DNA from 3 places in the Arthrobacter sp. MDT2-3 genome. Region 2 is predicted to be linked to each of the others. Evidence: riboswitches for the same ligand, from Rfam matches in the RefSeq annotation. Region 2 holds a riboswitch; each other region holds the start of a gene.
The links. Region 2 has a riboswitch for S-adenosylmethionine ahead of AC5RUQ_RS14685 (DUF1737 domain-containing protein). Riboswitches for the same ligand answer to the same signal wherever they lie in the genome.
Positions count from the first base shown of each region.

Region 1: linked by a shared signal. The riboswitch ahead of AC5RUQ_RS04740 (cobalamin-independent methionine synthase II family protein) and the one ahead of AC5RUQ_RS14685 (DUF1737 domain-containing protein) in region 2 are both predicted to bind S-adenosylmethionine.
Region 3: linked by a shared signal. The riboswitch ahead of AC5RUQ_RS06640 (aminotransferase class V-fold PLP-dependent enzyme) and the one ahead of AC5RUQ_RS14685 (DUF1737 domain-containing protein) in region 2 are both predicted to bind S-adenosylmethionine.

Region 1 is NZ_JBNHFS010000001.1:1,006,685-1,016,789, reverse strand. It holds gene AC5RUQ_RS04760 (RNA polymerase sigma factor) at 1-421, opposite strand, end outside; gene AC5RUQ_RS04755 (YegP family protein) at 735-1,064, opposite strand; gene AC5RUQ_RS04750 (adenylosuccinate synthase) at 1,334-2,623, opposite strand; gene AC5RUQ_RS04745 (M14 family zinc carboxypeptidase) at 2,885-3,946, opposite strand; SAM riboswitch class I at 4,166-4,272, shown strand; gene AC5RUQ_RS04740 (cobalamin-independent methionine synthase II family protein) at 4,284-5,489, shown strand; gene AC5RUQ_RS04735 (uracil-DNA glycosylase family protein) at 5,700-6,332, shown strand; gene AC5RUQ_RS04730 (DUF3151 domain-containing protein) at 6,486-6,908, opposite strand; gene fbaA (class II fructose-bisphosphate aldolase) at 6,909-7,928, opposite strand; gene AC5RUQ_RS04720 (TrmH family RNA methyltransferase) at 8,056-8,724, opposite strand; gene AC5RUQ_RS04715 (HAD-IIA family hydrolase) at 8,795-9,625, shown strand; gene AC5RUQ_RS04710 (alpha/beta fold hydrolase) at 9,633-10,105, opposite strand, start outside.
Region 2 is NZ_JBNHFS010000004.1:411,863-421,967, reverse strand. It holds gene AC5RUQ_RS14715 (UDP-N-acetylglucosamine 1-carboxyvinyltransferase) at 1-897, shown strand, start outside; gene AC5RUQ_RS14710 (glutamate--cysteine ligase 2) at 965-2,194, shown strand; gene AC5RUQ_RS14705 (HNH endonuclease signature motif containing protein) at 2,191-3,819, opposite strand; gene AC5RUQ_RS14700 (DUF1905 domain-containing protein) at 4,023-4,325, shown strand; gene AC5RUQ_RS14695 (O-succinylhomoserine sulfhydrylase) at 4,385-5,593, opposite strand; gene AC5RUQ_RS14690 (rhodanese-like domain-containing protein) at 5,594-6,004, opposite strand; gene AC5RUQ_RS14685 (DUF1737 domain-containing protein) at 6,001-6,279, opposite strand; SAM riboswitch class IV at 6,293-6,407, opposite strand; gene opgC (OpgC domain-containing protein) at 6,570-9,119, shown strand; gene AC5RUQ_RS14675 (flavin monoamine oxidase family protein) at 9,263-10,105, shown strand, end outside.
Region 3 is NZ_JBNHFS010000002.1:209,705-219,809, reverse strand. It holds gene AC5RUQ_RS06650 (metal-dependent transcriptional regulator) at 1-138, opposite strand, end outside; gene AC5RUQ_RS06645 (class I SAM-dependent methyltransferase) at 170-928, opposite strand; gene AC5RUQ_RS06640 (aminotransferase class V-fold PLP-dependent enzyme) at 1,039-2,472, opposite strand; SAM riboswitch class IV at 2,509-2,622, opposite strand; gene hisN (histidinol-phosphatase) at 2,779-3,591, opposite strand; gene rsgA (ribosome small subunit-dependent GTPase A) at 3,640-4,755, opposite strand; gene aroA (3-phosphoshikimate 1-carboxyvinyltransferase) at 4,739-6,130, opposite strand; gene AC5RUQ_RS06620 (DoxX family protein) at 6,138-6,686, opposite strand; gene AC5RUQ_RS06615 (sigma-70 family RNA polymerase sigma factor) at 6,968-7,738, shown strand; gene rsrA (mycothiol system anti-sigma-R factor) at 7,735-7,995, shown strand; gene AC5RUQ_RS06605 (50S ribosomal protein bL37) at 8,116-8,190, opposite strand; gene AC5RUQ_RS06600 (PadR family transcriptional regulator) at 8,313-8,930, opposite strand; gene AC5RUQ_RS06595 (DUF4097 family beta strand repeat-containing protein) at 8,930-9,757, opposite strand; gene AC5RUQ_RS06590 (GDSL-type esterase/lipase family protein) at 9,839-10,105, opposite strand, start outside.

The DNA of each region.
Region 1 (10,105 bases), on a different contig from region 2:
CGAGGCGAAGGGCCAGGGCCTCGCGCTGGTCCTGCGGCAACCCGTCCAGCAGGCCTATGACCTCAAGGGGTGAAATACGTTTGAGGGCGTCCGTCTCCGCGGAGCAATCTTCACGCTGGTCCAGTTCAGGCTCGAAGGGCAACCTGGCGGGGGTGCGGCTTTGGCGCCGGTGATCGTCCACCATCCGGGCGTGCGCGACGGAGAAGATAAAAGTCCGGAGGCCCGCGGCGCCACCATGGATGGTGTCGAGCCGTGGCAGGACGGAGAGGAACACTTCCTGCATGGCCGCCTCCGGGTCCTCGACTCCCCGGGCGGCGAGATAGCCCAGGACTTGTGATGCATAGGTCCGGTAGACAAGGCTGAAGACGGACGCACCGGCGGCTTGGTCCCGCAGGGTTCCGTCTGTGAGTGCATCTGTCACGGACGTCGTGCTTTCAGTCAAAAAGGGGTTCCGGACGGAAGAGGCCTGATCCAATGAGGAATGCCTTTTCCCCGCATCACTTTACCCCTCAGTAACTACTGCCCCGAGCCAGCCACGCAAAGCGCTGCGGCCAGTTGCCGCAACTGCCTTTGGCACCGGGAAGTGAAAGAGCCGGCCTGGAACGTGATGGGGGACAAGTTCCAAGCCGGCGCTACATAGGGGTAATCGTCAGGGCCGCCCAAAGGGTTACGCGGTTTCAAAAGTTTTTTTGCAGAACTTTCGGAGCTGGTGGCGAGGAGTCGGAGACGCGGAATCAGCGCGGCGCAACGGCCAGTTGGCGCGTTCCCCTGGCATGGGTGAAGGCGTGCACTTTGACTGGAATCCGCGGCCCGCAATCGGGCTTGGCTTCAACGGTTGCGGCACTGTGGACAGCCGCAGGAACGGGCCGGGCAACAGCGACGGACGAGGAAAGATCGGTGACCAGCCCGGTCCCGGCGCACTCGCGCACTGCTGCGATCCCGGCGGCCACTGCCCGCTTGTCCTCAAACGCCTGGGAAACAGCCATGATCGTGCCGTCTGCTGCCAGCAGGCGGAACCTGAACAGCGAGTCCGCGTCGACAAACACTTCGAACTTTCCGGCCATAGCGAATCCTTCCGTCTACGGGGATCCTGCTGGCGACGTCTTTGGCCGGGTTGTCCGGACGCATCGCTGCGTTCTCTCCGAGGGGTTTGTGTGGAACCGTGTGGTGATCAGTTCACCTGGTGTTAAAGAGTCTGCGGCCGCCGCCGGACACCTCACAAGACCGGCCGGGTTAACCCTGTGTAAATTGCAGCCCACGCCCCTTCCGCGGCGAAAGCCAACGGCGGGCCACCCTTTATGGGTGGCCCGCCGCCGTCGTAATTGCTGACGCGTCAGTCGTTGATGAGGTCGTTCACCACAATCGTCTGGTCCCGGTCCGGTCCGACACCGATGGCGGAGAAGCGCGTCCCGGACAGTTTCTCCAGGGCCAGCACATAGTTGCGTGCGTTCTCCGGCAGGTCCGCCAGGGTCCGCGCACCCGTGATGTCCTCTGTCCAGCCCTCGAAGTATTCGAAGATTGGCACTGCGTGGTGGAACTCGGTCTGCGTCATGGGCATTTCGTCGTGGCGCACGCCATCGACGTCATAGGCAACGCACACGGGGATCTGCTCGATGCCGGTGAGCACGTCCAGCTTGGTGACGAAGTAGTCCGTGAAGCCGTTGACGCGTGAGGCGTGGCGGGCCAGGACGGCGTCATACCATCCGCAGCGGCGCGGCCGGCCGGTGTTGACGCCGAATTCACCGCCGGTTTTCTGCAGGTAGACGCCCATCTCGTCGAAAAGCTCCGTGGGAAACGGGCCGGCGCCAACGCGTGTGGTGTACGCCTTGATAATGCCGATGGAGCGGGAGATGCGGGTTGGCCCGATGCCCGACCCCACGGAGGCTCCGCCGGCCGTGGGGTTGGAGGAGGTGACGAACGGGTAGGTTCCGTGGTCCACGTCCAGGAAAGTCGCCTGGCCGCCTTCCATCAGGACCACCTTGCCCTCGTCCAGGGCAGAGTTGAGGACCAGGGTGCTGTCGATGACCAGCGGGCGGAGCCGGTCGGCGAAGGACAGGAAGTACTCCACGATCTCATCCACGAGCACGCCGCGGCGGTTGTAGACCTTGACCAGGAGTTCATTCTTCTGGCGCAGCGAACCTTCCACCTTCTGGCGGAGGATTGACTCGTCAAACACGTCCTGGACCCGGATGCCCAGGCGGGCCACCTTGTCCATGTAGGCGGGGCCGATGCCACGGCCCGTGGTCCCGATGGCGCGGCTGCCAAGGAAGCGCTCCGTCACTTTGTCCAGCACCTGGTGGTAGGGAGCAACAAGGTGTGCGTTCGCAGAGACGCGAAGCTTTGAAGTGTCGGCGCCGCGGGCCTGGAGGCCTTCGATCTCCTGGAACAGCGCCTCGAGGTTAACAACGCAGCCGTTGCCGATGATGGGTACCGCGTTGGGGCTGAGGATGCCTGCCGGAAGCAGCTTGAGTTCGTATTTTTCACCGCCTACGACGACGGTGTGCCCGGCGTTGTTGCCGCCGTTGGGCTTGACGACGTAGTCAACGCGGCCGCCCAGCAGGTCGGTCGCCTTGCCTTTTCCTTCGTCGCCCCACTGGGCTCCTACGATCACAATTGCTGGCATGGGATCCTCCCCCATTCGTTCGGGCTGCCCGTGCCATGCCACAACGTGGCGGCCTGGTGCAGCGCCGTTCATGAGAATGCCCCGAATGGACCGGCCTTCGCTGGTCCGCGGGCGGCACAGCGACGCAAGAGTTCCGGGGCTCTTACCACCCAAGTTTAGCCGATGAGGGACTTTGTCCACTCGTTGGGCCGCCGCGGTCCTTCTTGCAGGGTAAAGGAATCCTGCGCGGCAAAGGACCGCGGCGGGCTGTCAGCGGTGACGCTACTCGTCGTCAGCTTCCTCGCCGGGGCGGGAGGTCTGGGTGGCGAGGCTGTCCCAGAAGGAGGTGTCGGCGTCGGCAATTGATCCATCAGCGATTGCTGCGGCGGTTGCGGTGAGGGTGGTGACCGTTTGCTTGATCAGGTATCCGTTGCTACGGAGCCCCAGGGCGTAGCCGTCCAGATAGTGGTCGGACATGCCACGCATCTCAAACAGCAGCGTAGCGATCCCGTATTCCACGGCAATGCCGTTGCGGCTGATCGTTTCGGCGCTGCCGCCGACGTACTTGCCGAGGTGGCCCCAACCGGTGGAGTCAACGTTATCGAAGACGACGGCGCCCAACTGCTTGGACTTTTCAACAACTGCGGGATCGGCGTTCGGCGTGGTGGGGTACAAGATGGACCCGGAAACCAGCTTGCCGTCGCGTTCGCTGCGGGTGCCCTGGTGGTGCAGATCGATCATGTAATCGATCCGGTACTTGCGCATCACGTTATTGTGCAGCGCCTGCGTTTCCGGCTGGACCTTGGCTACGTGGTCGCGGTTGAGGTCCACTTCTTCGGCGTTGTACCGCGTCATGTTGCGGTCACCCTTGGCCAGGTAGTCGTCCAGGGGGAAGTTCACGTCCCCCATGGCGCCGTCCGCATTAAGCATGGGAACGATCAGGATGTTCGCGCCGCCGAGAATGTCTGCGGACTTGCCGGTGCCCAGGTGCTTGACGAATTCCAGCGCGCCCTCGGTGGTTAGCTGCTCGTTGCCGTGCTGCTGCGTCAGGTAAAGGATGGTGGGCTTGGCCGGGTCCGACATGTACTTGACCAGGTGTATGTCCCGGCCCTTCACGGTCTGGCCGATGACCTCCAGCTCCATGGCGCCCTGGCGGGCGTCCTGGTCCTTGAGGAAGGAGACCATCTGCTCGTAGGTGGCAAGCTTCGATGTGGTGATCTGGCCGTTGCCGTCATAGTTGGGGCCTTCGCCCACGGCCATCGCCGGTGCCGGCGCGGCTACTGCTGCCAGTGCCAGGGCTCCGGAAACTGCCAGGGTCCTGAAGGTTGCCAGGGTTTTTCTCACGGTGCGGTACCTCTTTCGAGTGCATTAGGTGCGTCCAGCCCGCCATGTCCCCCATCGCGGGCTGTGACAAAAGACAACCAACCTCGACAAAGGCTGTCAATGAGGTGACACCAATCTGCAGCCAGTTATTACGTTCTGAAAGCTCCGGCCCTCGTGTCCCCGCCGACACAATCCGAAAGCGGATTTGCTCCCGGGCGTACCGGTGCATTTAAGTGAGAGTGCCCATCCGGAGCGGCCGAGAGACCTGGATCGATGACGCCGCAGCAACCCCACAGAGTGCAGGTACGTCCTGCCTGCGAAGGTGCTACTGCCAGGACCGATGGAAAGGAAATCCAGCATGTCCCTGAACACAGACCACATCCGCGTCACCCACGCCGGATCGTTGCCGCGTACCCCTGAGCTGATCGCCGCCAACGCCGCCCGCGAAGAGAAACCTTCCGATGTCGGGGGCTTCAACGAACTCCTTACCGCTTCCGTGGTGGACCTGGTCCAGCGCCAGCAGGGCCTCGGCATCGACATCCCCAACGACGGCGAATACGGGCACGCGATGTCCGCCGCTGTGGACTATGGCGCATGGTGGTCCTATTCCTTCGCACGCATGGGCGGGCTGGAACTGGACAACGACGCCAAGTGGGCGGTTGAACCGAAGGAATCCACCCCGGGCAACGTACAGCTCACCGGCTTCATCCATCGCCGCGACCGCACCCACTTTGCAGAGGCCTACAACGATCCCACCAGCGGCATCTTCACCGGTGGCCCCAAGCCCTTCCCCAAGGTCACTGGACCGCTCGTCTACACGGGCCAGGACGCCGTCGCCTCCGACATTGCAAACCTGAAAGCAGGCCTGGCCGCCGCCGGTCTGAAGGAAGGGTTTGTTGCCGCACTCTCCCCCGGGAGCGCCTCACGCATCACCAACGAGTACTACGCCACGGAGGAGGAATACATCTACGCCTGCGCCGACGCGCTCCGTGAAGAGTACAAGGCCATCATCGACGCCGGCCTGATCCTCCAGATCGACGATCCCTCCATCGCCGAGAACTGGGACCAGATCAGCCCCGAGCCGAGTGTGGCCGACTACCTGAAGTTCACCCAAATCCGCGTGGAAGCCCTGAACTACGCCCTCCGCGGCCTTCCCGAGGAGCAGGTTCGGTTCCACCTCTGCTGGGGCTCCTGGCACGGCCCGCACACCACCGACCTTCCCCTTGCGGACCTGGTGGACACGATGCTGCAGATCAACGCCGGCGGCTACTCCTTCGAGGCTGCCAACGTCCGCCACGAGCACGAGTGGCGCGTTTGGGAGGAGACCAAGCTCCCCGAGGGCAAGGTCATCATCCCGGGTATCGTCTCGCACGCCACCAATGTGGTGGAGCACCCGGACCTGGTGGCAGACAGGATCGTACGGTTCGCAGACGTTGTGGGCCGGGAGAACGTCATCGCCTCCACCGACTGCGGCCTGGGCGGCAGGGTCCACCCGCAGATCGCCTTCGCCAAGCTGGAAGCCTTGGGCGAGGGTGCGCGCCGGGCCACCAAGCGGCTCTGGTAGCCCGGAACAGAAAACGCAAACCGCCGGTTCCGTGCCCCGCTTGGATTGGGTGCGCGGGACCGGCGTTTCGTTTCGCAGGGCTTGCTAAACTGGTAAAGGCCGACCAGGAATCGGTCCGCCCCATTTCAACCACTTCGGATTTGCTGCGCCATTGTGCGCCCATTTTCGCGGTGGCAGCAACACCAATCCCCGCAGGAGACCCAGCACTACATGACAGCCCTGGCACCCGAATCTTTCCATGATCAGCTTCTGAACCGCCGCTACGAACCGAACGTTGCAGCCGTCAACGAACTGTGCGATTCCCTGCAGGGGACCAAGCCGGGCACCATTGTGCCCTACGTGGACCCCATGCACGACGTCGACGAGTGCCGCATCATCAGCCTGTACTCGAACATCGGCGAGGCCGACCCGTCCGGATTCATCACCGCCGGCGACCACGACGCCGCCACCCGGATGCTGGGGATCCAGTGGAAGCTGGGGCTGCGGCCGGAGTTCGTTATGCCGTGGAACGTCCATCCCTGGCACGTCGCCGGGGAGGCCAACGGGAAGTTCACGCCGGACCAGATTTCCGCGGGCCTCAAGCCGCTGCTGAAGTTCCTGGCATTGGTTCCGCGTGCCTCGGTGATCGTGGCCCACGGCACGGAGGCCAACCGCCTGGCGAACCTGCTGCTGAAGACTGAGGTGCCGCTGCTCTGGCGTCGCGGACTGAAGACCTACAAGGTGCGCTCCCTCAGCGGCCGCGCGTTCGCCGGCTCGCCCGCCCGCCAGGAGGAGTACCTCGAGGACATGCGCGTGGCCTACGCCGACGCGATGGCGCGGACGGGCCTGCAAAAAGCCAGCTAATCCCCCCAAACCTGTGAGTTTTTGTCCAGATATGCAGGCCAAAACAGCGTTTTGAGCTGCGTATCTGGACAAAAACTCCTGCACGTACGACGACGGCCGGTCACCTTTCCAAAGAAGGTGACCGGCCGTCGTCGTTCTTTACCGCAACGCGTATTACTCGCCTTCGATGGCTGCTTTCGCCGTGGGGTCCGAGTCGTTCAGGAACTTCTCGATCCGTTCCGGCTCCTCCGCCTCGCCAATGGCCGCAGCAGCCCGCCCCAGCGAGTACAGCGCCCGCAGGAAGCCGCGGTTGGGCTCATGCTCCCACGGGATCGGGCCGACGCCGCGCCAGCCGTTGCGCCGCAGCGAGTCCAGCCCACGGTGGTAGCCCACGCGTGAGTAAGCGTAGGAATCGATGGTGCGTCCCTCGGCCCAGGCCTCTTCAGCCAAGACGGCCCACAACAACGAGGAAGTGGGGTGCTTCTCCACCAGGTCCAGGGCTTCCTGGCCGGCTTCCAGCTGCTGGTAGACCTCCGTCTCGGCAGGCAGGAGCGTGGGTTCCGGGCCCATCAGGTTCTTGCGGAACTCGTCCGACATCTAGAAGGTCTTTCCGGCCGAACCGAGCTGCTTGGTCGCCTCCACCACGCGGGCTGCCAGGCCGGCTTCGGCCGAAGCACCCCAGACGCGGGGATCGTAGGTCTTCTTGTTGCCCACTTCGCCGTCGACCTTCAGGACACCGTCATAGTTGCGGAACATGTGGTCCGCTACCGGACGCGTGTAGGCGTACTGGGTGTCGGTGTCGATGTTCATCTTGATGGTGCCGTAGGAAACGGCGTCGGCAATTTCCTGGTCAGAGGAGCCGGAACCGCCGTGGAACACGAGGTCGAACGGGCTGTCCTTGCCGATCTTGGCGCCCACCTGTGCCTGGATGTCCTTGAGGATCTCCGGGCGGAGCTTAACGCCGCCGGGCTTGTAGACGCCGTGGACGTTGCCGAAGGTCAGTGCCGTGATGTAGCGGCCGTTCTCGCCGGCGCCCAATGCCTCAATGGTGGCCAGGGCATCCTCGACCGTGGTGTAGAGCTTTTCATTGATCTCGTTCTCGACGCCGTCTTCTTCGCCGCCCACGGTGCCGATCTCGACCTCAAGGATCATCTTCGCGGCAGCGGTGCGCTCGAGCAGCTCGCGGGCGATGCGCAGGTTTTCCTGCAGGGTCTCGGCGGAGCCGTCCCACATGTGGGAGTTGAACAGCGGGTTGCGGCCGGCCTTGACCTCAGCCTCGGAAGCTGCGAGCAGGGGCAGCACAAAACCGTCCAGCTTGTCCTTGGGGCAGTGGTCAGTGTGCAGCGCGATGTTGACGTTGTAGTTCTTGGCAACTTCGCGGGCGAAAGCGGCGAAGCCCAGGGAACCGGCAACCATGTCCTTGGTGGAGGCGCCGGACCAGTAGGCCGCACCGCCGGTGGAGACCTGGACGATGCCGTCGGACTCAGCTTCGGCGAAGCCGCGGAGGGCTGCGTTCAGCGTCTGCGAGGACGTGACGTTCACGGCCGGGAATGCGAAGCCGCCCGCCTTTGCGCGGTCGATCATCTCGGAGTAGATCTCTGGGGTTGCAATGGGCATGCTGACTCCTATGCTGAGGTTCGTCTGTGGGCTGGTAACCCTGGAGTACCGCTTACGGCTAGCACCATCCTAGTCATTACCGCGCTGGGAGTGCTGTGGGTTACGCCCGGACCCTGGCCCTGCCCCGCTACACGTGCTGGTTGAACACGTGCCGGCGTACCCAGGCGTGCATGGCAATTGCGGCCGCCGAGGCCGCGTTGATGGACCTGGTGGAACCGAACTGCTCGATGGACAAGGTGGCGAGGGCGGCCTCGTGGACCTCAGGGGTCAGCCCGGGCCCTTCCTGGCCAAACACCAGCACGCAGTCCTTGGGCAGTTCATAGGTCTCCAAAGGAACGGAGTCCGGGAAGATGTCGATCCCGATGATCGCCAGCCCCTCCCCCTGCGCCCAGGCCACGAAATCCTCCACGGTGGGATGGTGGCGGACGTGCTGGTAACGGTCGGTGACCATGGCGCCCCGGCGGTTCCACCGCCGTCGTCCGATGATGTGCACCTCCTTGGCGAGGAAGGCATTCGCGGTGCGCACCACCGTGCCGATGTTGAGGTCGTGCTGCCAGTTTTCGATGGCGACGTGGAAGTTGTGCCGCCGTGAGTCCAGCTCCGCCACGATCGCGTCATGCTTCCAGTAGCGGTACTTGTCCAGCACATTGCGGCGGTCGCCGTCCGCCAGGAGGTCAGGGTCCCAATGGTCGCCTTCCGGCAGCTCGCCTTCCCAAGGTCCGACGCCGACTTCCGGCTTTTCGCCCGGCGCCTCCGGGTGTTCCGGTCCAGGTGCTGCAGGCGGTTCGGACGTCATACCGGGCGTTTGCTTCACCCCTCAACACTAGACTGGACCTTTCGGGCTTTCATCACCGGCGGAGGTAGGCATGGCAGAAGCGGACAAGGTTAAAGGGTCACCATCGGTATACCGCAGCGGGCAGGACATCGAGTGCTGGCTGACGGACATGGACGGCGTCCTGGTCCACGAAAACCAGGCGGTGCCCGGCGCCGCCGAGCTTATCCAGCGCTGGGTGGACACATCCAAGCGCTTCCTGGTGCTCACCAACAACTCCATCTTCACGCCACGCGACCTCGCCGCGCGGCTGCGCGCCTCCGGGCTGGAGGTTCCCGAGGAGAACATCTGGACCTCAGCCCTTGCCACCGCGCAGTTCCTCAAGAACCAGGTGGAGGGTTCTGGGTCCGGGAACCGCGCCTACACCATCGGCGAGGCAGGATTGACGACGGCGCTGCACGAGGCCGGCTTTATCCTCACCGACCAGGACCCGGACTTTGTGGTGCTGGGCGAGACCCGCACGTATTCCTTTGAGGCCATCACCATGGCCATCCGCCTGATCCTGGCCGGGGCACGGTTCATCGCAACGAACCCTGACGCCACGGGCCCGTCCAAGGACGGGCCCATGCCTGCTACCGGCGCCATCGCGGCATTGATCAGCAAGGCCACCGGCCGGGAGCCGTACATCGTGGGCAAGCCCAACCCGATGATGTTCCGCTCCGCCATGAACCAGATCGACGCGCACTCCGAAACCACCGCCATGATCGGGGACCGGATGGATACGGACATCATCGCCGGCATGGAAGCGGGGCTGCACACCGTCCTGGTCCTCAGCGGCATCACGCAGCGCGAAGAGATCGGCTCGTACCCGTTCCGGCCCAACCAGGTGTTGAACTCCGTGGCGGACCTGAAGAACCAGATCTAGGACCGCCCTAAAAGACCGTTACCCGCGATCCGCCCCGGGGCAGCGGGAAGTTCTCGTCAAGGAGCTCTTCAAGGATGGGGCGGTAGATGTTCGGGTTCCACCCGGGGCTGGCGTGGGCGGGCACGGCCCCTTCCGTCTGTAGCTCGCTGGGGACCATGTTGTTCTTGAAGGCAACCGCCCAGGCTCCCACGGCTGTCTGGTAGCGCACGGTGCGGTCCCGGGGGTTGCCGATGTAGGCCATTTTGGCGTCGCCTATTTTGTCGGTGAACCGGGTGCCGTCAAAGTGGTAAATGTAGGCAGACTCCGACTGGACGAGCAGGCTGGACGGTGCGATGGGCGAGAGCTGTTCGAGTGTCTGGTCAAGGATCTGGCGCCACGTCCGTTCGTCTTTGTGAATGACGCGCTCCCCCAGTTCGTACCCGCCGCGGAAGGTGGACGGGAACCGGAAACCCCTTTCGTACAGGAACACCACGCCGTCGA
Region 2 (10,105 bases):
GTGGAGGCGACGGCCGGCTTCTACAGCGTTCAGGCTCCCTCGGCCGATACCCGCGACCGTTCCTTTGTCCTGACCGAGCGCGGCGATACTGTCACCGAGAACGCCATCATGGCTGCCGCTCACCGTGAGGGGACAACGGTGATCCGCAACGCCAGCCCGAACTATATGGTGCAGGACCTCTGCTTCTACCTGCAGATGCTGGGGGTGGCCATCGACGGCGTCGGCACCACTACCTTGAAGATCACCGGGCGTCCCATGATCGATGCCGAGATCGAATACTTCCCCTCCGAGGACCCCATCGAGGCAATGAGCCTCATCACTGCCGGTATCGTCACCAACTCCGAGGTGACCATCCGCCGGGTCCCCATCGAGTTTATGGAGATCGAGCTGGCCACGCTGGGGCAGATGGGCCAGCAGCTGGAGATCTCCGGCGAGTACATGGCACGCAACGGCCGGACCCGACTGGTGGACGTCACCACCAAACCTTCGGAACTGCACGCGCCGGAGGACAAGATCCACCCCATGCCGTTCCCCGGCCTGAACATTGACAACCTGCCCTTCTTTGCAGTCATTGCCGCGAATGCCAGCGGACAGACCATGATCCATGACTGGGTTTACGAAAACCGGGCCATATACCTCACGGAGCTGAACCGGCTCGGTGCACAGGTTCAGTTGCTGGATCCCCACCGGATCTACGTCAATGGGCCCACCAAGTGGCGCGCTGCAGAGGTCGGCTGTCCACCTGCTTTGCGTCCCGCAGCCTGCCTGCTGCTGGCCATGCTGGCAGCCCGGGGAGTCTCCGAGCTGCGGAACATCTACGTTATCGAGCGCGGGTATGAGGACCTGGCGGAGCGGCTGAACACTATCGGGGCCAAGGTGGAGTACTTCCAGGACTGAGCATTCACGCTTCGTCATGAAGTCCTGAGGACCTTCAAAAGTCCCTCAGCTGCCGCAGAATGTGAGTATGCGAACATTCGGCGTTGAGGAAGAGCTCCTGATCGTTGATCCGGACAGCGGGGAGCCGCTTGCCCTCGCTGACGCCCTGCTGTCCCTCCGCCGGTTGGCGGCAGACGACGCTCCTGACGAGCCCCGGGATCTCGTAACGGAAGACAAGACCGTTTACGCCGACGACGAGATGGGCCTGAGTGCCGAACTCAAGCTGGAGCAGATCGAGACCCAGACGCGCCCGTGCCTGGAGTACGGTGTGCTGCTTGACCAGATCCGAGCGGGGCGGGCACTCGCTGACACGGCTGCCAGGAAGCATAATGCGCGGGTGGCGGCGCTGGCCACGTCGCCCCTTGGGCTGGCGAGCCACACCACCCCTGATCCACGCTATGCCCGGATGCTGGAGCGCTTTGGCCTGACGGCCCAGGAGCAGCTGACCTGCGGCTTCCACGTCCATACCTTTATTGAGTCACCCGACGAGGGTGTGGCTGTGCTGGACCGGATTCGTGACAAGCTTGCCGTCCTCACGGCAATGAGCGCGAACTCACCGTTCTGGAACGGGCTTCAAACGGGGTTTGAAAGCTACCGCACCCAAGCGTGGAACCGCTGGCCCACAGCGGGACCCGCTGGTATTTATGGGACGTATTCCGCGTACCGGAGGGTGGTCACCCGCCTTCTTGACAGCGGAGTGATGCTGGACGAAGGAATGCTCTACTTCGACGCCCGCCTGTCCCGGAACCACCCCACTGTCGAGGTCCGCGTTGCAGATGTCTGCCTCCGGGCCGAGGATGCTGCACTTCTTGCCGTTCTTGTCAGGGCTCTGGTGGAGACTGCGAGCCGTGAGTGGCACGAGGGGGTTGAGCCCGCCCCGGTACCCACCGTACTTTTGCGGATGGCTTCCTGGCAGGCCAGCAGCGGCGGACTCAGCGGGGAACTCCTGGATTTCGGTACTTTCCGGCCCGCGCAGGCTGCCGATGTGGTGCGTTCCCTGGTGGACTACCTTGCACCGGTATTGCAGGAGCAGGGTGAACTCGCCCTGGCCCGTCAAGGCGTGGAGGACATCATTGCTCGCGGGACGGGGGCAGCTGAACAGCGCTGCATCCGCGACAGGGCTTTGGCCGCGTCAGCCCCGGAGGACCTGGGCTTTGGTGCAGTGGTCAAGCATGCGGTGGATGTAACGATGCGCGGCTCCGTCAATCTTTCTGCTGGGGACGGGTCCCCGGAGCTGCTGCGCGTCCGCCAGTCTTAGCGGGCAGAGGTAGCCGTATCCAACCAGAGGTGCCAGTCCGGAAACGGGTCCTGGGGCAGTTCGTCTTCAGAAGGGCCGGGGTCCTCGGGCACATCAAAATCTGGCAGTTCAGGATCTTCCGGCGGGTCCGGGTCTTCCTGGCGGTCCAGGTTTTCGGGCAGGGCAAAGTACCCAGGCACGTATAGGTCCGAGGGCTCCGAGTCGGCCTGAACGGAGGCATCCCAAAGTTCCTCAATCCATTTCGGCCAGTGGGGTGGTTCCCAGTTCTGGTGTTCGCTTTTGTAGTGCCGGCCGGTGGGTGAGGTCCAGCCGGGTGGTTCGGTTGTGGTGGCTGGTGTTGGTTTCCAGCCGCTGGTGTGGCGGAGTTTGTGGTGTTTGGGGCAGGGCTGGCCCAGGTTCGATATTCCGGTGGTGCCGCCTTGGTGCCAGGCGAGGAGGTGGTCTGCTTCGTTGTCCAGGGAGTTGTTGCTGCAGCCCGGGAACGGGCATTTACCGTCCCGCAGCCGCAGCCAGTTCCGCATCGCCTTGGTCAGCCGGTAGCTGGTCCGGCCGATCTCCAACGGTGCCCCGTCCCGGGGGTCCACCAGCACCCGGTAAAAGGAGTCCGCTCCGTTGGCGACGAGGTTCCGTGCCATCGAGGCGGGGATCGGGCCGTGCCCGTCCAGCGTCGCCGGCTCGTCAGTCAGGCCCAGCAGGGAGAACACGGGAACGGTGACCAGCACCTGCGCCCGGGGTGCGGGGATCTCGGTGGTGGTGCCGCCCAGAAGCCAGCCTGCAGCGACATCGGCCCGGAGCTGGGTGAGGGTGCGGGTTTCGTCCGGTCCCTGCATCCCCCGGGAAACGGTGGTGAGCCGGTCCCAAATGGCGGACGCCTGGTCCGCGGGCAGACACGCGGCGACCCAACCCATCCCGTCACCATCAAGCCAGTACTCGACCCGCCGGTCCGCCACACTCCGAGCGTGCCGCTGCTCCAGGCTCTCCGGGTGGTGGCGTTCCCGCCAGGCCCGGGCCTTGGCTTTGAACCGGTACGCCGGCATCTCCCCGACCGTGGCGGCTGCTCCCGGTTTCGGCGTGTCCGGGTCCAGGAAGTGCGCCTCCAACGCAGCCGCGCCTTCACGGTCTAGGCTCGCGGTCTGGTCCACCATGGTCCGGGCGTGCGCCCAGGAAATCGTCCCGGCCTGCAAAGCAGCCAGGGTCCGGGGCAGGGAAGTGGTGAGGGCATGGGAGTCGGCGATCAGGGCACCGGCGGCCCGGTCACCGATTGCCAGCACACACCCCACCTCCGCGGCCAGGCTCCGCTCCTGCGCCGTCGCCCCATACGGCGAGGCGGCTGGAGCGTTCAGCGCTTTCGTGGCCACAGCGAAGACCGCGACCGCCTGTGCCTTCAGGGCTGCCAGTTTCGCTTCTGACCGTGCCACCGCGGCCAGGACATCCAAAGCCCCGTCAACAATCCGCTGCAACGGATCATCATCAAAACCCGCCGCAGCGTACGGGCCGACCGCGGCGTCAAGTTCACCAGCGCCACCGGAAGCAGCGACATCACCGCCAGCCAGCGCCGCAGCAAGCGCAGCGACTGCAGCCACAACAGCTTCCTCCGCCTGTGCCACTGCCGCGTTCGTTTCCATACCCCCATCATGGCGAGGGGGTCTGACAAAACAGGGCCTAAAAGTCCTCCTGCTGGAAAAGAAACTAAAAAAACTTTTCAGCCTGCAGTTCAATCCCCCGGCACGCCTGATGCTCGCTTCAGCGGCGCGAACAGCAGGGCAACAAGACAGGAAAAATCAGCAACGGTGGTGCCCCGGCAAGGGGGGCATGCCATACTCGGCGCGTGACGGCGTCGTACTCCTTCAAAGCTGAGCTGTGGCTTTACCCGGGCGAAGCAGGGTGGCATTTTTTGACGCTCCCGGCAAAAGTCGCGGATGACATCCACGAACAAAGCGCCGGCGCCAGCAAGGCATTCGGATCCGTCAGGGTGACCGCGGAGATTGCCGGGCACTCCTGGCAGACCTCGCTGTTTGCGGACCAGAAAGCCGGTTCCTACCTCTTGCCCGTGAAGAAGGCCATCAGGGACAAAGCCCGGATTAGGGAAGGCGACGAAGTGGCCGTCCAGCTCTCCTTCGAAGAGGTCTGATAGAGCCCCGCCCACATAACCGCGCCGGTGCCGGAGCCCGGCCCCACAGTCAGGTACCTCTAGATCTGCTTGAGCGCCTGTTCCAGGTCGCCAATTAGATCGTCCACGTCCTCCAGGCCCACCGAAAGCCGCACCACGCCGTCGCTCAAGCCAATGGCTGCCCGCCCCTCCGGACCCATCGCACGGTGGGTAGTAGTGGCCGGGTGCGTGATGAGGGACTTGGCATCCCCGAGGTTGTTGGAGATGTCGATGATGCGCAAACCGTCCAGCAGCGCAAAGGCGGCCTCCTTGCCCGAGCGGCCGCCCGTCGTCGCAAGCTCCAGGGTGAGAACCGTGCCGCCGGCGCTCATCTGCTTTGCCGCCAGTTCGTACTGCGGGTGAGACTTCAGGAGCGGGTACTTCACCCAGCTCACGGCGGGCTGCTGCTCCAGCCACTCGGCCAGCCGCAGGGCGGACGCGGATGAATGGTTGACGCGCAGGGCCATGGTCTCAAGGCCCTTGGTGAGCACCCAAGCGTTGAAGGCGGACAAGGACGGGCCGGTGTGGCGCATCAGCTGCTTCACCGGCCCCTCGATAAATTCCTTGGTGCCCAGGACGGCGCCACCCAGGACTCGTCCCTGGCCATCGATGTGCTTCGTGCCGGAGTAGACGATGACGTCGGCACCTAGCTGCCCGCAGCGCTGCAGCAGGGGAGTCGCAAAGACATTGTCGACGACGACGGTGGCGCCTGCCGCGTGCGCGAGGTCGCTGACCGCGGCGATGTCGACGATTTCCTGCATGGGATTGGAAGGCGACTCAAAGAAGACGGCAGTGGTGGGCTGGGACAGGGCGTCGCGCCACTGTTCCAGGTCAGGACCGTCCACGAACACCGTCTCCACACCCCACCGCGGCAGGATCTCGTTCAGGATCACAAAGCAGGAGCCAAACAGCGAGCGGGCGGCCACAACGCGGTCGCCGGCGGCCAGCAACGCACCCAGGGCGGTAAAGACGGCAGACATGCCGGACGCCGTCGCGAAGCACGCCTCGGTTCCCTCAAGGAGGCGGAGGCGTTCCTGGAAAGTGGCCACCGAGGGGTTGCCGTAGCGGGAGTACACAAAGCGCTCATCCTCGCCCGTGAAGGCGCGCTCGGCAGCGGCGGCGGATTCGTACACGAACCCGGAGTTCAGGAATACAGCCTCGCTGGTTTCCTGGAAGTTGGTGCGGTCCAGTCCGCCGCGCACGGCCTGGGTGTCGGGGCTCCAGCCGGCAGCGTCTTCGTTGAAGGTCACTTAGTTCTTTCCAAGGTTGGTGGGCAGTCCCCGGTTCTTCCAGCCGTTGACAGTGCGTTCGCCGTAACGGTCCGGCTCGCCTTCAAAGCCTTCCAGCACGTTGTAGGAGGTGAAACCGGCCTGGGTGGCGGCAATGGCGGCCGCGATGGAACGCTGCCCGGAGCGGCACAGGAATACCAGTTCGGTAGACGGATCCTCAGGCGCCTGCTGGGCCAGGGAGCTAATGAAATCAGGGTTGGGAATGCCGCCCGGGAACGTCCACTGGATGAACAGCGGATCGTTGTCGGTGGCCTTGGTGTCAGGGATGCCGATGTGGGCCCATTCGCCCTCAGTGCGGACATCCACCAGGATGGCTCCCTGCTCCAGCTTTTCCCACGCCTCCTGGGGCGTCAGGTCTCCGGCGTAGCTCATGCGTGGCCCTCACCGTCGAACTCGAGGTCTTCGCCTGCGGATTCGAGGTTATCCACTGCGGTGGCGACGGCGGCATCAGCCGAAGCGATGGCCGCCGGCAGGACCAGGGCCTGGGCAACGATGACGCTGCTGCCGTTGAACGTTGCCGCCGGGCTGCCGTGCAGCACGTAGCCCTCGGCCAAGGCGGTGGAAATCCGTTCACAGAAAGACCTGTCATCCGGACCGGTGACAAGCCGGTACGACAGTCTCTCTTCAGGGGCAGGTGCGTCGGACACGACGGATCTCCTTCTCTCACGCTTGCAACTCGAATCGGTCGATATGCCGAGTATTCACCTGAGGCACCCCGCCGCGAAAGGAGGGTTGCCGACCGGCCAGTCAGGGCTTGGCGCCGGTACTCATTACTCCCCAGAAACGTAACACTTGGCGCGCAGGGGCGCACCGCCGCCGTCGTCATGTTCCGTAACTGAACGGGGCGCGGTGCAGCAGGCGGCGATTTCCGCCACACCGGAGGAACCGACGGCGGCGGCATCACCGCAGGTGGGCCCCCTTTTCCGGCCTTTGGCGGATGCGCCGCCAGATAAAGTTTCATACGGGGCAGCCCCCATCATCAGAACCAGCACCGGGGGTCCACATCAGCACGCTAACTGCCGCGCCACAGCACCCTGCCGGCCCTTACCGGGTACGCCGGCTGCGCGTAGTTGGGGCGCTCCTTGCCACACTGCTGGTTGCCCTCGTGGCAGTGGTGTTGCCTGCAGGGTCAGCCCAGGCCGCGCGGAGTTTTCCTGAAGAGGGAAAGCCGCTGCTGGGCGCCGTCCTTGAATGGGGTGAGGACTCCGCCGCCGGTTTCGCCGACCGGCTGGGTGCTTCGCCGGCTATTTTTGGCCACGACATAGCGTTTCCCTACCGCTCATCAGAGCAAAACGACATCGAGGGATTCCTGGAACAGTCCTCCCGGCAGGGTGCCCACGCGATGCTCACAGTGAAGCCCACGATGCCGCTGGACCAGATCGACGCCGCGGCTGCGAGGCCCTTCGCCGAAAGGGTGCTGGAGCTTGCGTCCAGTTTCAAAGGACAGCTGCTGGTCCGGTTCGCCCCGGACATGAACGCAAGCTGGGTTGAGTGGGGCCAGCAGCCGGCTGCCTACCGGGGGGCATTCAAGGCTGTGACAGCGGCGTTCCGGGAGGTCGACGGCGGTGGGGGCGTTGTGATGGTCTGGGAACCGTACCTGGGCACGGATTATCCGTTCGACCGGAACCGGAACGCGCCCGCACAGGGAAGTGATGGGTTCGCGCTGCTTGATACCAACGGCGACGGCGCCTGGAACGGCTCGGACGCAGCTTACGGACCCTACTATCCCGGGGACGATGCGGTGGATTGGGTTGGCCTGACCGCCTTCCACGACGACACCGCCGGTGGTGCTGCCGTCAACACAGTTCCCCGCGCCGGCCAACTGCGGGAAATGCTCACGGCCTCCGGCGGTGAAAACTTCTACGCCAGCTATGCAGAGGGAAGGGACAAGCCGTTCCTCCTGCACACCTCCGCGTTCTACAGCCCGGCCTCCGGCGGCGCATCCGAAGCGGCCATCAAGGCCGCTTGGTGGGACCAGGTGGTGGGGACGGCCACCGCTGCCGGGTTCCGCATGACAGGCGCGGTGGTGTGGGACGAGCGGACCAGTACGCGGGACACCGGAGTGGCAAGCATCGACTGGCGGCTCACCGGAAACCCGGGCATCGCCAACGCCGCCCTGGGCACATTGGAAGCGTCCCCCATCGTCGCAGGCCCGGTCACCGAGGTCAGCTCCGGCAGCAGCACGTACGTCCGGGCAAACACCCTTACGGGGGCCGTTGCCGGGACCGTGGGCGCGGCGCTCCTCATCCTCCTGGTTGCCCTGTGGCAGATTCCCCGCCGGGTCAATGCCGCTACGGCATGGGGATATTCAGACCCGTCCAGCAGGGATGCGCGCGTGGATATGCTGCGCGGCCTGGCCATTGTCTTTGTTGTGGTCAACCACTTGGGCATGACCTCGCTGTTCCAGCTGCTCACGCAGGAGGCGGTGGGCTTTGTTTCGGGTGCCGAGCTGTTCGTCCTCTTCTCCGGACTGGTGGTCGGCATGGTGTACGGGCCCAGGGCCAAGGATGACTTCGGAACGGTGGTTGAACTAACCTCCCGGCGGGCCGGCAAGCTTTACCTGACGGCACTGATAGTCCTCATTGGCGTCTTCCTGGTCTCATTGCTGCCGATCTTCCGGACTGACCCCCTCACCACCTTTGTGGACCAGGGAACGGGCGGGGCAGGGCACGACGGCGCCGGCCGTACCTATGACCTTTATGCCGGCATGGAATCCCTGTTCCAGTTCCCGGTGCCGCCGCAGGTGCTCCCTGCCATCCTGCTGCTGCAGTTCGGACCCTGGCAGTTCAACGTGATGGGCCTTTACGTGGTGCTGCTCCTTGCCAGCCCGCTGATCCTGGCTGCGCTCAACCGCATGAAGGCAATCTGGGTGCTGGCCGGAACCCTTGCGGTCTACGCCGTGGGAGCTGCCACGAGGATCCGGCTCCTGCCCTCACAGTTCGAGGACTCGTTCCCGCTGCTCGTGTGGCAGGTGCTGTTCGTGATCGGACTCGTCGCCGGCTACCATCGGCGCAGCATCGTCGCCTGGTTGGCGGGACAGACCTGGCTGGTGGCCGCGTGCACCGCCGTCGCACTCCTGTTCGCGTTTCTCTCGTGGGGCAACCCCTACCTGGCGAACGGCTTCGATGTCCGCCTCGCCGTCATCCCGGACGCCGTGTACCGGAGCATGTACGACTTATTCTTTGGCCGCACGTATCTGGCGCCGGGCCGGCTTCTTAACGTCCTGGTCCTGGTGGTGGCGGCCTACGCCTTCCTCACCGCATACTGGAAACCCGTGCAGCGCGCACTCGGCTGGTTCCTGATTCCGCTGGGCGGCGCCACCCTCTATGTGTTCATCATGCACCTGGTGCTGATTGCCGTGGTGGCCAATATTCCAGCACTGCAGCAGGAGAACGTGCTGCTCAATACCGCCGCATATGCCGTAGTGCTGGGGCTCCTGTGGGTCATGGTCCGGACCAGGTTCCTCTTCCGGATTATTCCCACATAGCGCATTCGCGGGAGTTTCCTGCACCATCCGGGAAGCGTTTACTTCGTGGAAATATGAACGCTACAACACCGACATTGTCACAGCATTTGACGAAACATTTCCCCCATACGATCACCGCGTAACACTCCGGTGAAAGGGAAAAAATGACAGATGCGACTCGCAGGAACTTCCTCCGCTACGTGGGCATGGTGGGAGGAGCCGGGGTGATGTACGAGACCATGGCCGCGATGGGCCTGGCTCCCGATACGGCCGCTCCTGCCTATGCTGCGCCCCGGGCCAATGACCTGCAGGGCAAGGGGAAGAGTGTCGTCATCCTGGGCGGCGGCATCGCCGGCCTGACGACCGCTTATGAGTTGGGCAAGGCGGGCTACAAAGTCACCATCCTTGAGGCCCGGATGCGGCCGGGCGGACGCAACTGGACGGTGCGTGGGGGAACCGAGGAAACGGACCTCCTCGGAGTTACCCAGCGGGCGACGTTCTCCAAGGACCAGTACATGAATGCCGGCCCCGGCCGCATTCCCCAGCACCACATCACCCTGGACTACTGCAAGGAACTGGGGGTGGCGATCGAGCCGTTCACCAACCAGAATGCTGACGGATATCTGTTCCGGGAGGGCAACACCAAGCTCTCCAACACCCCTGTGCGCCACCGCGCCGCCAAAGCCGATGTCTACGGTTACGTCTCCGAACTCCTCGCCAAAGCCACAGACCAGGGTGCCCTGGACAGCTACATGAGCGCAGCGGATAAGGAGAACCTGATCACCTTCCTGCGGAATTTCGGCGCCATCGGCGGCAAGGTTCCCGGCAATGCGGCGGCAAGCTTCAAGTACACCGGCACGGGCCGCAAGGGCTACTCCGTGGCTCCGGGCGCCGGGCTGGAAGCGGGAACACCCCTGGCGCCGGATGCCCTTTCGGATGTTTTTGCCAGCGGCGTCGGCAACTATTTCTCCTTCGAATTCGGCTGGGACCAGGCCATGATGATGTTC
Region 3 (10,105 bases), on a different contig from region 2:
TTCCGAGACCGAGGAGTTGGCGACGCCAAGGCGCTGCGCAAGCTGGGAGGACGTGATGGCCTTGTCCTGCCATTCCGTGAAGGAGTAGATGACCTTGACGTAATCCTCAATGGAGGAGGAGGGCGCGCTGGTCTTCACAGCTCCAAGCCTACCCGTTGCCTGTTCTCCGTCATGCCTTGAAGGCCCGCCAGGTAAGCGTCAGGTACGGCAGTTCGAGCTCCTCTTCCAGGCTGTGGCCCAGGTGGTCGTGGAGGTACCAGTCCAGGTTGGCCAACACCTTGGCGCGGGTGCTTTCGCCGGCGCGCAGATAGTAGCTTCTGGACTTTGTGAGCTCCACCAGGTCCGTGGTGCTGACGCGGTCCTGCCAGTGGGTGACGTGGCCCTCAAGCCCCCGGAACTCTGGTCCCACGAGCGGCCGGAAGTCCGGCTTGTACACATCCCCTGCGTGCATGATCCGGGAGAGCCGGTGGACCCAGGGGACAGAGGTGTCCAACTGGTTCCAGATCAGGCCCAGCGTCCCGTGCGGGCGGAGGATGCGTGCCAGTTCGGTACTTGCGCCCAGGGCGTCGCACCAGTGCCATGCCTGGGCAACGCTTACGACGTCGAAAGCTGCGTCGGGCAGGCCCGTTGCCTCCGCGGTGGCCTGGATTGCCGTGGCAGCGGGATAGTGCGCCCGTAACTGCTCGAGCATGTCGGCAGAGGGGTCCACGGCCGTGACGGCCAGGCCCATGTCCAGCAGCAGTTCGGTGAACTTGCCGGTGCCGGCACCGGCATCGAGCGCCTCGCGGGCGCCCGGGGGCACCAGCCAGCGGGCTGATTCTTCCGGGTAGCCCGGACGGACCTGCTGGTAATGCCGGCCGCCGTCCTGGAAGCTCTGGCCGAGCTCCCGCCGCCGTCCGTGATCAAGCCTGGGGCCACCCCGTACCACGCGTGGCCTCCTTCGTCCGATGCCCTTGGGTATCCTTCGAATTTACCGCACCCGACGTTGAGGCAAGATCAGTAAGCAGAGTCAGTGCCAGCAGCGGACGGCAACAGTGTTCAGTCGTCGATGCAGGGGGCGGCCCCGGCGGTCCCCGGAGTGTTCGGTGCCCAGTGCGGATACGTGCGCGCGTCGTTGGCGGGAACCCAGCGCCCCGCGTCGACGACGTAGTCCCACCCCAGGCCGTTTCGGCGCAGCGAGTCGATGCCGGCAAGGAGCCGTTCTGCATCCTCAAGGCGTGAGCCGACGCCGAAGCTGGCCCGGAGGGAACCGGAAGGAAGCCCGAGCCGCTTCAGCAGCGGGTGCGCGCAAAAGCGGCCGTCCCGCAGGCCTACGCCATGTTCCGCGGACAGGTAGGCGGCCACGAGACCGGCGTCGTAGCCTTCCACGGAGAAGTTGACCACGCCGATGGTGTCCGTATCCGGGTTGGTGTCCTTGAAGATCTGGTGCACGGTCACGCCGTCAATTTTCTGCAGGCCTTCCACCAGGAAGGAGCGGATGGCCGATTCGTGGGCGTGCCACTGTTCCTGGTCCAGGCCGGCGATCACCTGTGTGGCGCGGGCCAGCGTTGCTGCGCCAAGGACGTTGGGCGAGCCGCCCTCATGGCGGGCAGGGCCGGTGGCCCAGCTGACGCCGTCGAGCCTGGCTTCCTTGACGGCGCCGCCGCCTGCGAGGTGGGGCGTTCCGGCGTCCAGCCAGTCGGCGCGGCCCACCAGCACACCGGTACCGAACGGTGCGTAGAGCTTGTGGCCGGAGAAGGCGAGGTAGTCGACGCCGTCCGCGGCGATGTTCACGCGGCGGTGCGGCGCAAGCTGGGCCGCGTCAACCACAATCCGTGCGCCGTATTCGTGGGCGAGCGCGGCGAGGGCCCGAATGGGAAGAATTTCACCGGTGACGTTGGAGGCGCCGGTGACGGCGAGCAGGCTCACCCCGCCCTGCTCCAGTTCAGCGCGGACGGACTCGATGGTCCCGGCGATGGTGTCAGCGGCAACGATGCTCCGGTGGGGGACACCCTGCCACGGCAGCAGGTTCGCGTGGTGTTCGATGTCCAGGTACAGGACGTCGCCGTCCGGACGTCCGTTCGTCGCGGGCAGGCAACCGGCCAGCAGGTTGAGGGAATCGGTGGTGTTGCGGGTGAAAATCACCGAGTCGTCAGGGCGGCCGCCCACGAAGTCCCGAACAATGCTGCGTGCGTTCTCGTAAACGGACGTGCTGATCTGGGACGCGTAGCCGGCGCCACGGTGGACGCTCGCGTAGAAGGGCAGGATCTCGTTGAGGTAGGCCGAGACTACGGAGAGGGCGGGAGCCGAGGCACCATAGTCGAGGTTTGCATAGCGGACGTGCCCGCCGGAGATGAGGGGCGCCTGGATTTCCGCACCTGTGACGGCAGCAAGGGGGCGGCCGGCGACAGCGCGGCGGGCATCAAAGAGGGCAGCGGCTTCAGCCTGGATGGGCTGGGCGGCGGCGTTGGGGGAGACGGTGGCAGTTGTCACAGAGACCTCACTTCGAAAAGGACCCCCTGCTCCGGGAATCCGCGCTTGCCGCATCCGTTCCGGACCGGCCTGGTCGTCACCCGGGGCACCCCACCGCGGTTGGAGGGTTGCCGGCCAGCAAACCGGGGTTTCGCGCTGGCACTCGTGACCTGGTTAAGAGCGTAGGACATGGGGCAGGAAGGTTTGAAGCCGGCTCAAATGTTAAGCGCTTTGTTACGCCTGCCGAAAAGTGCTGCTTTGGCCGAAGAAACGACGGCGGGCGCCTCCTTTAGGAGCCGCCCGCCGCTGATTGTTCGGTGAAGGTGCCTAGAGGAGATCGTCCAGGTCAGGGTTCAACCTGCGGAGTACCTCGGAGTGCAGGATGGAGTTCGTGGCCAGCGCGTTGCCGCCAAACGGCCCGTCCTCCCCTTCCAGCGAGGTAAACCGGCCACCCGCTTCGACCACAATCGGCACGAGTGCCGCCATGTCGTAAAGGTTGAGTTCGGGTTCGCAAGCGATGTCCACCGCGCCCTCGGCCACCAGGCAGTAGGACCAGAAATCGCCGAAGGCCCGGGTCCGCCACACGTCCTCGGTGAGGCCCAGGAAGTTGTCCAGATTGCCACGTTCCTTCCACCCGCCCAGGCTGGAGTAGGACAACGAAGCGTCCGAAAGGTTGGCGACATTCGAGACGCGGAGCCGGGTGGCAGCAGCCAGCGACCGTCCCATGTAGGCGCCCATGCCCTTGGCCGCCCACCAGCGCTTGCCCAGGGCGGGAGCACTCACCACTCCAACAACGGGCTCGCCTTCATCCACCAGGGCGATCAGGGTGGCCCAGACGGGGACGCCGCGGACGAAGTTCTTGGTGCCGTCAATGGGGTCGATGATCCAGCGGCGGGACCCGTGGCCGGTGCTGCCGAACTCTTCACCGAGCACTGCATCACGCGGACGGGAGCGGGACAACTGGCCGCGGATGGCTTCTTCTGCCGCCTTGTCCGCGTCGGTGACCGGCGTCAGGTCAGGCTTGGTCTCCACCTGGAGGTCCTGGGCCTTGAAGCGGCTCATGGTCTGGTCATCCACGGAGTCTGCCAGGACGTGCGCCAGGCGCAGGTCATCGTTATAGCTTGAAGCGGGTTGGATCATGGTACCAAACTACCGTCTGCGCGCGGTTCTGCTGGGAGATCGGCACCGTCAGTTGACGCTGCCCAGTTCCTTCGCCTCCTGCGCCTCCAGCCGCGGGTCGGTGCCCAGGAGGCGCCGCAGGGATGCCAGCCGGGCTTCTCCGGTGGCGCCGGCATGCCCGCCGCCCACCCAGGCGTCCAGCCCGCAGTTCACTGCCGTGGCGGTGTGTTTGCAGCCGCGTTCGCAGTCCTCGATGCCGGGGGAGAGGTCCGGGAAGGAGCGCAGGATCCGGTCCGGGTCCACGTGCGCCAGGCCGAAGGAACGGATGCCCGGGGTGTCGATGATCCAGCTGCCGGCGGGTGCGTCCGCCAGCCTCAGGGCCAGCGCCGACGAGGACGTGTGGCGGCCCCGACCCGTCACCGCATTAACCCCGCCGGTGGCACGCTCCGCACCGGTCAGCGCGTTCACCATGGTCGACTTGCCAACGCCCGAATGCCCCAGCATGACTGTCACTTTTCCATCCAGATAGCCGCGGAGTTCCGCGACAGCCCCACTGTCCAGGCGTGCGGACAGTCCGTCGTCCGAGCGGGCATCGATCCCAGATGCGGTGGAATCGGCCGTCCGGCTAATGATCACGGGGAAGTCGAGGTGGGTGTAATTGGACAACAGCTCCGCTGGATCCTTGACATCCGCCTTGGTGACCAACAGGATCGGCTCAATCCCGGCGTCGTACGCCGCCACCAGGGCGCGGTCGATGAAGCCGGTGCGGGGCTCGGGGTTGGCGGCCGCCACGACAACTACGAGCTGGTCCGCGTTGGCCACGACTGCGCGTTCCACGGGATCGGTGTCGTCCGCGCTGCGGCGCAGGAGGGTCCTGCGGTCCTGGATCTTGACCAACCGGGCCAGGGTGTCCGGTTCGCCCGAGACATCGCCTACGAGGGATACGAAATCACCCGCCACCACCGGGTTGCGGCGCAGCTCCCGCGCCCTCGCTGCAATGACTACGCGTTCGTTGCCGGAGTCCTCACCCACCACAGCCGTATACCTGCCGCGGTCAACGGTGATAATGCGTCCCGTGACGGCGTCGTCATGGCTGGGCCGGTCTTTGGTGCGAGGGCGCGAGCCCTTCTTGCTGGGGCGGATTCGGACATCCGATTCATCCCAGGAATCAGTGCTCCGCGCCACCGGTTGAACCTTCCGTGCCGGTGTTGGACGAGGCTGCCTGGGCAAGCATGCCTGCCCACAACCGGGGAAAGTCCGGCATAGTTTTGGCAGTCGTGGCGATGTCCTCCACCTGCACGCCCTCCACCGCCAGGCCCAGGATGGCTCCGGCAGTGGCCATGCGGTGGTCGGCGTAACTGTGGACGACGCCGGCGTGCAGCTTGGCGGGCCGGATCACCAGGCCGTCGCTGGTTTCCTCGGCATCTCCGCCAAGGCGGTTGATCTCGGTGACCAGTGCAGCCAGCCTGTCGGTTTCGTGCCCGCGCAGGTGGGCAATACCGCTGAGCCGGGAGGGGCCGCTGGCCAGGGCACATAACGCGGCGACCGTCGGCGCCAACTCACTCGTGTCCGCGAAATCCCCGCCCTTGATCTCCGCTCCGCCGGTTACGGTCAGGACGCCGTCGCGCAGGGTAACCTCTGCGCCCATCTCGGCAAGAATGCTCCGCCAGAGATCTCCCACCTGCTGTGTCTGTTCGGGCCAGCCGGGAATCCGCACCGTACCGCCGGAAGCCAGGGCCGCGGCAAGGAACGGGCCGGCGTTGGACAGGTCCTGCTCAATCCGCTGGTCGAAGGCTTGGATGGGCCCAGGGGCAACAAGCCAGTGGTTGGGAACCGAATCGTCAACAACAACCCCGGCCCCCCGCAGGACAGCGACGGTCATATTGATGTGGTCCAGGCTTGGTACAGGTTTTCCTACATGCTCAAGGTGCAGGCCCTCGGTGAACCGTGCCCCCACGAGGAGAAGGGCAGAAACGAACTGTGAGGAGGCGCTGGCATCGATGACCAGGTGTCCGCCGCGAACTTCTCCGGTGCCCTCCACTGCAAACGGCAGCGACGACGGTGTGCCGCCGCCTTCCGCGGAAACGGCCACTCCCAGGGCCTTGAGCGCTTCGATGATGGTTCCCATGGGCCGCTTCCGGGCATGCGGGTCGCCGTCGAACAAGCTGGCACCGTTGCGCAGCGCCGCCAGCGGCGGAACGAACCGCATCACCGTCCCGGCAAGGCCGCAGTCGATCCTCGTGGAGGCCGATGCGGCATCGGCCGGCAGCGGCACCACCTCCAGATCCGGCCCGAACGCCCCGTCCCCCGGCACCTCGGTGATGGTGGCGCCCAACTGCCGGAGCGCGTCAACCATCAGTGCGGAATCCCTGGAGTGCAGCGGTGCGCGCAGGCGCGACGGGCCGTTGGCCAGGGCGGCAAGGACGAGGTACCGGTTGGTCAGCGACTTTGAACCGGGCACCGTGATGGTGGCATCCACCGGGCGGGAGGCGAAGGGTGCGGGCCAGTGGGGGAGGGACGTTCCGGAGTTGTCCTGGGCAGTGGAGGGCGCGGCGGTCATGTCCTGCTTATGCCCCCGTGGCCTGTTCAACGGCGCGGCGGACCACCTTGTCGGCCTTGGAGAGCTTCTGGTTGGTGGTCTTCCTGGCATCCGCGGCAAGGTGGGCGGCACCCTTCCGCGCGTCGGCAGCAAGGTGCTCTGCGCGCCACACCAGTCCCGGTTTGCCTGCCGTGTCAACAGAAGCAAGCAGGGCCCCGCCGCTCAACGAAAGATTCTTGAGCAGCTGGTTGCGGCGGTTCCCGCGGCCTTCCTTGCTGCTGATGTCCGCGCTGCGCCACTCGACAAAGGTGTTGAGAAGGGAGATGACCGTAAGCACAGTGGCTGAAAGCCGGGAAAACTTCCCGAGCCCAAAGAGGACGCCCGCGCCCACCTGCGTGCCACCGATGACCCGTGCCAGCGTCTTCTCGTCAGTACGGAACGGCAGCGCCGCCGTTGCCTTGCTCAGCAGGGGTGACAACTGTTGGGCGGTGTCATCGGCGTTCTTGAGCTTATCCATTCCGGCAAGAACAAAACTGGAAGCCAGCATGGGCCGTGCGAGTGTGCGGACAAAGGACATGGATTTCCTCCTGGATGGACGAACCGCGTCGGGTGCGGCGAAGTCGGTTCTAGTCTTGCACTTTTGGGGAATATTTGCCCAAGGCCTGGGGTTATGGATGCTGGGTCCGCGAGAGCCGGGCCCGAACCACAAAGCACCGGACAACAGAGCGGAGTTGGCCCTTGAGGCGGGTGTTGGACGGAATTGAAGCGGCAGGCCCGGTGGCAATGGACTCGTTGGAGGGTGAACCCCCCGAGTACGGCTCGCCGCGTGCGCGGAGCCTGACAGTAGACTTGAAGGCAATGAGCACCTTGGATCCGGCCGTTTCGGCCATGTATGAGGCTTCCCAAAGCGAAGCCAAGAGCAGCGCTGACGCACGGCCCGGGCCGGCGGAGGCGACGGCAGAATCCGTGCAGCCCAACGCGGAAACCACCGAAGAGGTGGTTGAACTTTCCACGGAGTCCGCGGAAGAGCGCCGCATCCGCTTTGAGCGTGACGCGATGCAGTACGTCGACCAGCTGTACTCGGCCGCGATGCGGATGGCCCGGAACCCTGCTGACGCGGAGGACCTCGTCCAGGAGGCCTACACCAAGGCCTTTTCCGCGTTTCACCAGTACAAGCCCGGCACAAACCTCAAGGCCTGGCTCTACCGGATCCTGACGAACACCTATATCAATCTGTACCGCAAACGGCAGCGCGAGCCGCTCCAGTCCAACTCGGACACCATCGAGGACTGGCAGTTGGCGCGGGCTGAGTCACACACCTCCAGCGGGCTCCGCTCCGCTGAGGCAGAGGCGCTGGATCACCTGCCCGATTCGGACGTCAAGCGCGCGCTCCAGGACATCCCCGAAGAGTTCCGCCTCGCGGTCTACTTCGCGGACGTGGAGGGCTTCGCGTACAAGGAAATTTCAGACATCATGAACACGCCCATTGGCACGGTGATGTCCCGGCTCCACCGCGGCCGGAGAATGTTGCGGGACATGCTCGGGGAGTACGCCGCCGAGCGGGGATTCAAAACGGCCGCAGGTCCAAAGGACGCGGCGGAAAGCACACAACAGGAGAACAGGAAATGAGCGACTGCCAGGGATTGGGCGACTGCGACGACACCCGGATGCAACGCATCTATGAGTATCTGGACGGAGCCTTGACCCGTGAGGACATCACGGAAATAAAGACCCACCTTGATGACTGCCCCGAATGCACGGAGCAATACGACCTTGAGTGCGTCATCCGCAACATGGTCAAGCGTTCCTGCACTGAGGCTGCTCCCGAGAACCTCAAGAACGCCATCCTTGACCGGATCCATTCGATCCGCCCGGTGGACGCCTAGCCCAGGTCAGCTGTCCAGCAGCCGGGCAGGGCGACGATCCCGTCCATAAGTACAAAGGACCCCGGAAGCCGAATGGCTTCCGGGGTCCTTTGCTGTGAACCGTAGTACCTGGCATTGTGCCTAGGTGTTGGGGCGCTTCCCGTGGTTCGCGCCGCCACGCTTACGGTCACGACGCTTGCGTGCACGCTTGCTCATAGCTGGCCTCCTTACTGTTGGTACTCAAAAGAGCTGCCCTCAAGTCTCCCACATGATTTGGCGCCCCGCGAACCGGCAACCACCTCGTGACCTGCGGTTCGATGTGCGGCCCTGGCGCGGAGCTACTTTTCGAGGAGGGAATTCCGGACGGCTATGCGCGCCTGTTCCAGCACCGTCCTGAGCGTTTCCAGGACCACTGGGTTGAGTGGCTCCTTGCCGGCCTGAAGGCGAAGCTCGGTGCGGAGGTCATCACGGAACGCCTGGAGCATCATCTCAGCGTCCTTCAGGGAACGCCTGCTTTCGGGGGCGGGCCTGCCACTGGAGGCCGTGAAATCGACCGAACCGGCGGCGGCACGGGCGGCCTCCGCCGTCGCTGCAAGGTCAGCCCGCAGCCCGCGCATATTGCTCCGGATGTCCTCGCGGAGGTTGTCTGCCAGCCGCCGTACGGAAGCGGAAATCTCTTTTTCAACTGCTGCCAGTTCTTCGCGGCGCAGGTTCAGCTCCGCCAGTCCGGCAGGCGTGATGCGGTAGTTGGTGCGACGCCCGGCCGATTCCGTGGCTACCAACCCCTCCTCCTCGAGTTTGCCCAACCGCGGGTAGATGGTGCCCGCACTGGGGGAGTAGGTACCGCCGAACCGTTCCTTGAGCGCCTTGATGAGCTCGTAGCCATGCTTCGGGCCGGACTCCAGCAGGGACAAAAGGTAGAGGCGCAGGGCACCGTGGGCAAAGACGGCCGGCATCAGGGCCGTTCTTCCGCGTTCCCGGACGGTCCGCTGTGGAAGATGGATGTTGTGCCTGACACGGAATTGGTCCTGACGAGCATGAGCTTGGCGTCCGGACCGGCGATCGTTTCCACTTTGCCGCCGGGCACGTGGTACTTCTGCTGGTCAATAACGACCGTTCCACTTGCCGATTTGGCCACGATATCCACTCCGACGTCGTGCGGGATCCGGATGGTGAGGTCTCCCGATACTGAATTTGCCCCGAAATCCTGGGTGTAGCCCAGCAGGTCGAAACTCATGCCGCCGCTAACAGTGTTCGCCCGGATATGGCTGAAGTTGCCGGACGCCGTCACCTCGCCGGAGACGGTCTTGGCTGTGAGGACGCCGCTGTGATCGCGGGCGCTAACCTCGCCACTGACCGTGTTGACGTGCAGTTCACCGTCCGTGCCGTCGGACATCACAGAGCCGGAAACGGTGTTCAGGCGCGTGCGGCCCGCCATCCCTGAAACGAGGCCGTCACCGCTGACGGTGCCTGCCTCAACCTCAACCGTCGGCGGAACGGCAATGCTGATGACTGCGTAATTCTCACTGTTGTGGCTGACCGTTCCCATGAGGTTCTTGAACCAGCCCTGCGGCCCGTGCAGCTGGTGACGGACCTCAAGCCGGCCGTCCTCCAGCGACACCACCACGGGGTCACCCTGGACTTCGGAAATCTCTATCCGGGTGACTGGCTCCTGATGCGCGACGACGTCGAAGCGGCCCCGCACCATGCCCAGCTTCAGGGACGTCACAGAGTCGACGTCGATGGTCTGGGCGCTCGTGACATCCCAGTTTTGCTCAGCCATTGGTCCTCCAAGACGATATATCGCGTGATGCATCCAACCTACTGCCGGGGTAGGCAGAGGTCAAGATATATCGCGAATCACCTACTCCGGGACGGCCATCCCCAGCCACTGGAACCAGCCACGGTGCAGTACCAGCCAGGCCATGAGCCCGTATCCGGCCTGCCCGGGCGTGCCGCCGTTGGCGGCCAGGTCCTGGCGCCACTGTTCGTGATTCAGGAGGGGAGAAAAAGTATCAACATAAAGATGCTTGCGGCGCGTGGTGACGTCAGCGAAAGCCGTGTTCAGCTCGTCGAGCCGGCGGTTCTGGGCGGGGTCCAGGGTGGGTGGCGGTCCCACCACAAAGACCCC